One region of the Streptomyces sp. NBC_00075 genome, then DNA from elsewhere that is predicted to be linked to it. Evidence: riboswitches for the same ligand, from Rfam matches in the RefSeq annotation. Region 1 holds a riboswitch; the other holds the start of a gene.
What was found. A riboswitch is a leader RNA that binds a small molecule or an ion and turns the genes downstream of it on or off. The one in region 1 is predicted to bind cyclic di-AMP.

Region 1 (3,396 bases):
TGTAGGAGCCGGGACCCAGGTCGACCCGCCACAGCCGCTCGCCGGTGAGCGCGTACGCCTCCAACAGGTCGGGCCTGTCCCGGGTTTGGGAGAGTCTGCTGACGACGAGTTCATAGCGTCCGTCGCCGTCCAGGTCGCCGGGCCAGGCGTGCTGCACGCTGTAGCCGTCGGCGGCGGCGAGAGGGATCTCCGCGTAGCCCTTGTCGAACGCGAGGGCCGAACTCGGCCGCAGCTCACGCCCGTTGACGACTGCCCGGACGCTGTAGGCGCCCACGCCCCGACTGTTGTCCTGGTACGTCGTGGACCTGACGATCGGCGCGGTGTTGAGGCGACGCCCACCCTTGTACACGTTGAAGGCGATCGCGTTGCCATGGCGTGCGTACTCGGTGCCGAGCAGCCGCCAGCTGAGGAAGGTGCCCTTGCCCGACGGTACGGCGACCAGGCCTCGGTCGAGGTTCTCGACCACCCGGCGCGGGGGCTCGACCGCGTGTCCGACGGGCGCGGAGAGCGCCCCGGCCGTCAGGATCGCGGCGACGACGGCGCCGGTTCTTCGGCGTCGACTGGAATGCACAGGTCCTCCGTAGACAGTCGCAGAGAGTAGAAAGCGCTTGCGCAGCAACGGAGTTCACTGTGCCCCCACCTTCTCGCCCTGTCGACGCTCCGGGCACACGCGCCACAAGACTGCAATGCGATGATCATGGAAGGACACATACGGACACGCCGAAGGCCGGACCCGGGGATCGGGGTCCGGCCTTCGGCGGATGCTGCCTCGGAGAGCCTGTGTCAGCCGACGGCGACACCCTTCGAGCGGAGGTACGCGACCGGGTCCACGTCGGAGCCGTAGTCCGGGGTGGTGCGGATCTCGAAGTGCAGGTGCGGTCCGGTCACGTTGCCGGTGGCACCGGAGAGGCCGACCTGCTGACCCTCGGTCACGGTCTGGCCGGCCGAGACGGAGAGCTGCGAGAGGTGGGCGTACTGGGCGTAGTAGCCGTCGGCGAGCTTGATGACGACCTGGTTGCCGTACGCGCCGCCCCAGCCCGCGGAGACGACCGTGCCGGCGCCGACAGCCTTGAGGGAGGTGCCGGTCGGGACGACGAAGTCGACGCCCGTGTGGTAGCCGCTGGACCACATGCTGCCCGACACGTGGTAGGCGGTGCCGATGGTGGCGCCTGCCACGGGGAGGGTGAAGCCGCTGGAGCTGCCGGTGTCGGCGGCCTCGGTCGTCGTCGAGGTGTCGGCCTTCGCGCTCTCGGCGGCCGGCTTGGACGTCTCCGTCCGGGTCGACTCGGAGGACGACGTCTTCGACTTCGCCGAAGACGAAGAGGAGGAAGAAGAGGAAGGCGAAGAGGTCGACGCGGCCTTCTTGCCGATCGTCAGCTTCAGACCGGGGTGGATCAGGCTCGGGTCGGCGCCGATGGCGGTCCGGTTGTCCGAGTAGAGCTTCTGCCAGCCACCGCTGACGCTCTGCTCCCGGGCGATCTTCGAGAGGTAGTCGCCGGCCTGGACCGAGTAGGTCCTGACGCTCGCCTTCTTGGCGGCGGAAGGCGTGGAAGCGGCGGCCTTTTCCGTCTTCGCGGAAACGGACTCGGCCGATACGGACTTGGCCGATTCCGAAAGTGAGGAAACGGACTGGGCGGTGGACTCCGCCGTGGCCGCATGGGCGCCGGTGGCTCCCAGAAGCGGCAGTGCGAGAGCCGCTCCGCCGGTTCCGGCAACGGCTATCGAACGGGTGAAACGCTGGGACCTCGGACGGCGGTGCTTACCCTTCGCGGGCATGACGAATTCCTCTCCGTCGCCTGCGAGGTGAGCTGTCGGGTGCGGACTGGAGATGTCCGGCCACGCCTGAACGTGACTTAACCCCAAGCCTGTTCCAGAGACCGGAACAGGCGTTCTACCTGTGGGTCCCCCGCTCCTGCCGTTGTCGGGTGTTCGATGCGGGCTCCGGGCGGCGGCAGGATTGGGCGTCCGTCCGGATTGGTGGCGAACGTAAGCGACCAAGACGCACGGAAACAAGCCTGAGGTTCCCTGTGTACGGGTTTTCTGTGATCCTCCCCAGAATTCCCCGTCACTGTCCGTGAATTACGGATCTTTCCACCCCATGAAGTCCCTTAAAACACGCCGAAATTACGTGAACATGACGGCGACGCACGGTCACGAATATGACGCTGCTCACTCGCCTGATTCACAGCAACCTTTATTCCCAGGCGAGTTGGAACGAAGACGCCATAGAGGCTATATAGGACAGAAGCATCAGATGCGACGCAGCCGGAGAACTGCCGCATCGAGGTCACCCTTGAGGCCGGTCCGCAGTCCGTGGTGCAACAGCACGGCACCTCGGTGGACTTCGCCCGTTTCGCGGCATTCGTACGTCGCCGAGGGGTCGAGTCCGCGCAGCCGCAGCGCCGGTACCGGCTCGCCGTGGTGCTGCGCCTGGAGCCAGGCGAGGACGACGGCCTCGTCCCCGAGCACGTACTGCACAGCGCTCAGTCCGCCGGTCGGCCGCCGCAGCCGGTAGAGGTCTCCGCGCTGCACGACGGACCGGATCTCCTTGTACAGCGCCACCCACTCCCCCGCCTCGGCCAGCTCCTCCTCGGTCCATGTGGTGAGGTCGCCACCGACGCCGAGCACCCCGGCCATCGCGCTCACGAACCGGAACCGCAGCGAGCTGACCCGGCCGTTGAGCTGGGTGTTCGGGCTGTCGGTGACCCACGCGGCCATGACCCGCGCCGGATGGATCTGACTGAAGCCCTCCTGGATGGCGAGCCGGTCGAGCGGGTCGGTGTTGTCGGAGGTCCACACCTGGTCCGTACGGGCGAGGACACCGAGGTCGATCCGGCCGCCACCGCCCGAGCAGGACTCGAAGGCGACGTCCGGGTGGGCGGCCCGCAGGCGGTCCAGCAGGGCGTACAGCCCGTGCACATGGTCGACCCACAGGCGCTGCGGGTAGTCCTCGCCGGGCCAGCCGGCGTCGGTGAAGCAGCGGTTGAAGTCCCACTTCACATAGTCGATCGGGGCGCTGGAGAGCAGCCCGTCGAGCTGCTCCCAGAGGTACTGCCGGACATCCTCGCGCGCGAGGTTCAGTACGAGCTGATTGCGGAACTCCGTCCGCTTTCGTCCCGGTTGGAACTGCACCCAGTCGGGGTGCGCGCGGTACAGCTCGCTGTCCGGGTTGACCATCTCGGGCTCGACCCAGATGCCGAACCGCATCCCCAGGGCGTGCACGTACTCGGCGAGCGGCTTCAGTCCCGCCGGGAAGCGGTCGGGGTTGGGCGTCCAGTCGCCGAGGCCGGCCCGGTCGCTGGTGCGGGTCCCGAACCAGCCGTCGTCCACGACGAACAGCTCGACACCGATCGCGGCGGCCCGCCGGGCCAGCGTCCCCTGCTGCTCCTCGGAGAT
Region 2 (3,396 bases), 5.4 Mb from region 1:
CACAGCTCACGGTGACCGGTCAGTTCCGGGCTGGGCTGCTCGGCGAGATCTGGAGTGCGATTGCCGGAGACAAGGGGAGTCGGCGGTAGTCAAACCGGTGCCGGGTTCGCACCGACTCATGCGTGCGCTCTGCGACCCGGCACCCTCCTCACCCGCCTCCCCGACCTCCAACTGGCCGTCGACCCGAGCGAGTTGCGATGGCGGGGCGGGCTCATCATGCGTGGACTGCGCACCCTGCCCGTCGAGTTCACGCCGGTTCGCGAATCGGGGCATACCACGCCAGTGGTGCCGTAGAAGATCACGGGAAGGTGACACTCCCTCAACAATGTGATCTTCACGTGATCTGCGCGGCATTAACTTGTGACAAGTGATCGTCTGTCGATACGTTCGAGCACTAGTGCGACGCACTGGCGGCGTTCGTCGGCATCCGTCGCACCGACCCCCGCTGTCTCGCGAAAGGCACCCGCATGCTCTCCGGGAACGGACGTCACCGTCGCCCCCGTCAGGCCCCGGCTCTGCTTGTCGCGGCCGGCGTGACCGGCTCCGCCCTAGCCATTCCGCTGCTCGCCGCGAGCGGCGCGAGTGCGGCCAGCGGCACCACTTGGGACAGGGTCGCGGAGTGTGAGAGCGGCGGCGCCTGGAGTGCCAACACCGGTAACGGGTTCTTCGGCGGGCTCCAGCTGACCCAGGCGGACTGGGAGGCGTACGGCGGTCTCACGTACGCCCCGAGCGCCGATCAGGCCAGCCGTTCGCAGCAGATCGCCGTCGCCGAGGGCGTGCTCGCCGATCAGGGTGCCGGGGTCTGGGAGGCCTGCGCGCTGCTGTCGGGGCTCGGCAAGGACGCCACTGCGGCCAATGTCGACACCGGTGTGGCGGCGGAGGAGGAGGGCGGCGCGTCTTCCGCCACGCCCACACCCACACCCACGCCTACACCCGCGCCCACCTCCACCCCGGGCTCTTCCGCCTCGGCACCCAAGTCCACTTCGGCGTCCGCTTCGCCCGCGCCCGAATCCACGTCCTCGTCCTCGCCCTCCGTCAAGGCGGCGACCGGCTCGACCGGCTCGACCGGCTCGACCGGCTCGACCCCCTCCTCCTCGTCGAGTGGCAGCACCTCACAAGAAGGTGACAGCTCATCCACCGCTGTGACAAAGGGTAAGGAAAGGGGCAACTCCGGGCAGAGTGTTGAGAGCTCGTACACCGTCCGTCCCGGCGACACCTTGTGCGGCATCGCGGACTCCCTTGGCGTCGAGGGTGGATGGTCCGAGCTGTACGCCGAGAACCAGGATCTCCTCGGTGCTGACCCGAATCACATCCTCCCCGGTCAGACCCTCGAAGTCGGTGCCTAACCGGGGCAAAACCAGCCGGAGTTCGCGTCCCGCTTCGCGCTGAATGTCCGTTATAAATGCAGTGAGAGATAGGTCTCAGAAGCCCTGATCGTCTTTGTATTTCAGAGGATCACCTGTTTACGGTCGTGACCGCTCGCCACAGCGGGCCCCGTCTGTCGCAACGCCGAATCCTGCCAGCGGCCTACGGGAACAGTCGTCGCTATCAAGCGCCGTAGGCAGGAGCGGGGGACCCAAGGTAAGTGCCGCACCGGGCAGTTGACCGGAGCGGCTTGGGGTTAAGCCGTACGCCGCCCGAAAGGGGCGTACGGCCGGGCAACTCAACCGGCCCGAACCCGACAGCTCACCTCGCAGGCGTCGGTGAGGGGATCTCGCATGCTGTTTTCCGGCAAGGGCAAGCACCGTCGTCCGTCCAAGGCCACCCGCGTCGTCGCCATCGCCGGTGTGACCGGTGCCGCCGTCGCCGCTCCGCTCCTGGCGGCCGGCTCGGCCTCCGCCGCCACCTCCGCCGAGTGGGACACCGTCGCCCAGTGCGAGTCCGGCGGCAACTGGTCCATCAACACCGGCAACGGCTACTACGGCGGCCTTCAGTTCTCCGCCTCGACCTGGGCCGCGTACGGCGGCACGGCGTACGCCTCCACTGCCGACCAGGCCTCAAAGTCCCAGCAGATCACCATCGCCGAGAAGGTCCTCGCGGGCCAGGGCAAGGGTGCCTGGCCGGTCTGCGGCACGGGCCTGTCCAGCGCCGCCTACGACGGCGGCAGCAGCAGCTCGGACAGCGGCACCAGCACCAGCACCGGTACGAGCGAGACCACCACCCGCTCCAGCGACGACCAGGCGGCCTCCCGTTCGCAGGAGCGGCCCGCCGCGAAGAAGACCGTCACCACCCCGACCGGCAAGAAGGTCGAGAAGGGCGACGGCGAGTACAAGGTCGTCAAGGGCGACACCCTCAGCGCGATAGCCGAGGCGCACGACGTCAAGGGCGGCTGGGCGAAGCTCTTCCAGCTGAACAAGGACATCATCGACGACGCCGACTTCATCTACCCGGGCCAGCAGCTGCACCTCAGCTGACCCCGGTCACCTGCCCGCCGGCACATCCCCCAAATAACAGTCGGCTCGAAGGTGAACCACAGCGCCCTCACATCCGTGCCCTCCATAGTGAAGGCCTCGTGAGGGTCACCCCCGTCCCCCACGGGCTCCCCGCTCCGGTGCGTGTTCCCCCGTACGCACCGGGGCGGGGCTTTTTGTTTCCCTGAGGAACAATGTTTACCCTCGGTTCCGTCCATGTTCCGTCCATGGGGTGGTCGGACGGCTGGCCGATCGGCCTCGGCCGGTTAGGCTCATCCCGCAGGGCCGCCCGAAAAAGGCCCCGCGTACCCGCGTCACATCCCAGAAGGAGATGCTCGTGCCGTCCATCGACGTCGTCGTAGCCCGGGAAATCCTCGACTCGCGAGGCAACCCCACCGTCGAGGTCGAGGTCGGCCTCGATGACGGCAGCACCGGTCGTGCCGCCGTCCCGTCCGGCGCCTCGACCGGAGCCTTCGAGGCCATCGAGCTGCGCGACGGTGACCCCAACCGCTACCTCGGCAAGGGTGTCGAGAAGGCCGTCCTCGCCGTCATCGAGCAGATCGGCCCGGAGCTCGTCGGCTACGACGCCACCGAGCAGCGGCTGATCGACCAGGCGATGTTCGACCTGGACGCCACCGACAACAAGGGCTCCCTCGGCGCCAACGCCATCCTCGGCGTCTCCCTCGCCGTCGCCCACGCCGCCTCCGAGGCCAGCGACCTCCCCCTCTTCCGCTACCTCGGCGGCCCGAACGCGCACCTGCTGCCCGTTCCGATGATGAACATCCTGAACGGCGGCTCGCACGCCGACTCCAACGTGGACATCCAGGAGTTCATGATCGCCCCGATCGGCGCGGAGTCCTTCTCCGAGGCGCTGCGCTGGGGCGCCGAGATCTACCACACCCTCAAGAAGGTGCTGAAGACCAAGGGCCTGTCCACCGGTCTCGGCGACGAGGGCGGCTTCGCCCCGAACCTGGAGTCCAACCGC

Region 2: linked by a shared signal. The riboswitch ahead of OG787_RS29130 (transglycosylase family protein) and the one ahead of OG787_RS05650 (peptidoglycan DD-metalloendopeptidase family protein) in region 1 are both predicted to bind cyclic di-AMP.

The regions. Positions count from the first base shown of each region.
Region 1 covers NZ_CP108243.1:1,284,627-1,288,022, forward strand. Annotated here, with positions in the region: gene OG787_RS05645 (hypothetical protein) at 1-571, opposite strand, end outside; gene OG787_RS05650 (peptidoglycan DD-metalloendopeptidase family protein) at 784-1,776, opposite strand; cyclic di-AMP (ydaO/yuaA leader) riboswitch at 1,781-1,958, opposite strand; gene OG787_RS05655 (alpha-galactosidase) at 2,251-3,396, opposite strand, start outside.
Region 2 covers NZ_CP108243.1:6,660,568-6,663,963, forward strand. Annotated here, with positions in the region: gene OG787_RS29115 (recombinase family protein) at 1-89, shown strand, start outside; partial or broken gene OG787_RS29120 (cytochrome P450) at 142-294, shown strand; gene OG787_RS29125 (transglycosylase family protein) at 534-1,346, shown strand; cyclic di-AMP (ydaO/yuaA leader) riboswitch at 1,498-1,715, shown strand; gene OG787_RS29130 (transglycosylase family protein) at 1,719-2,414, shown strand; gene eno (phosphopyruvate hydratase) at 2,749-3,396, shown strand, end outside.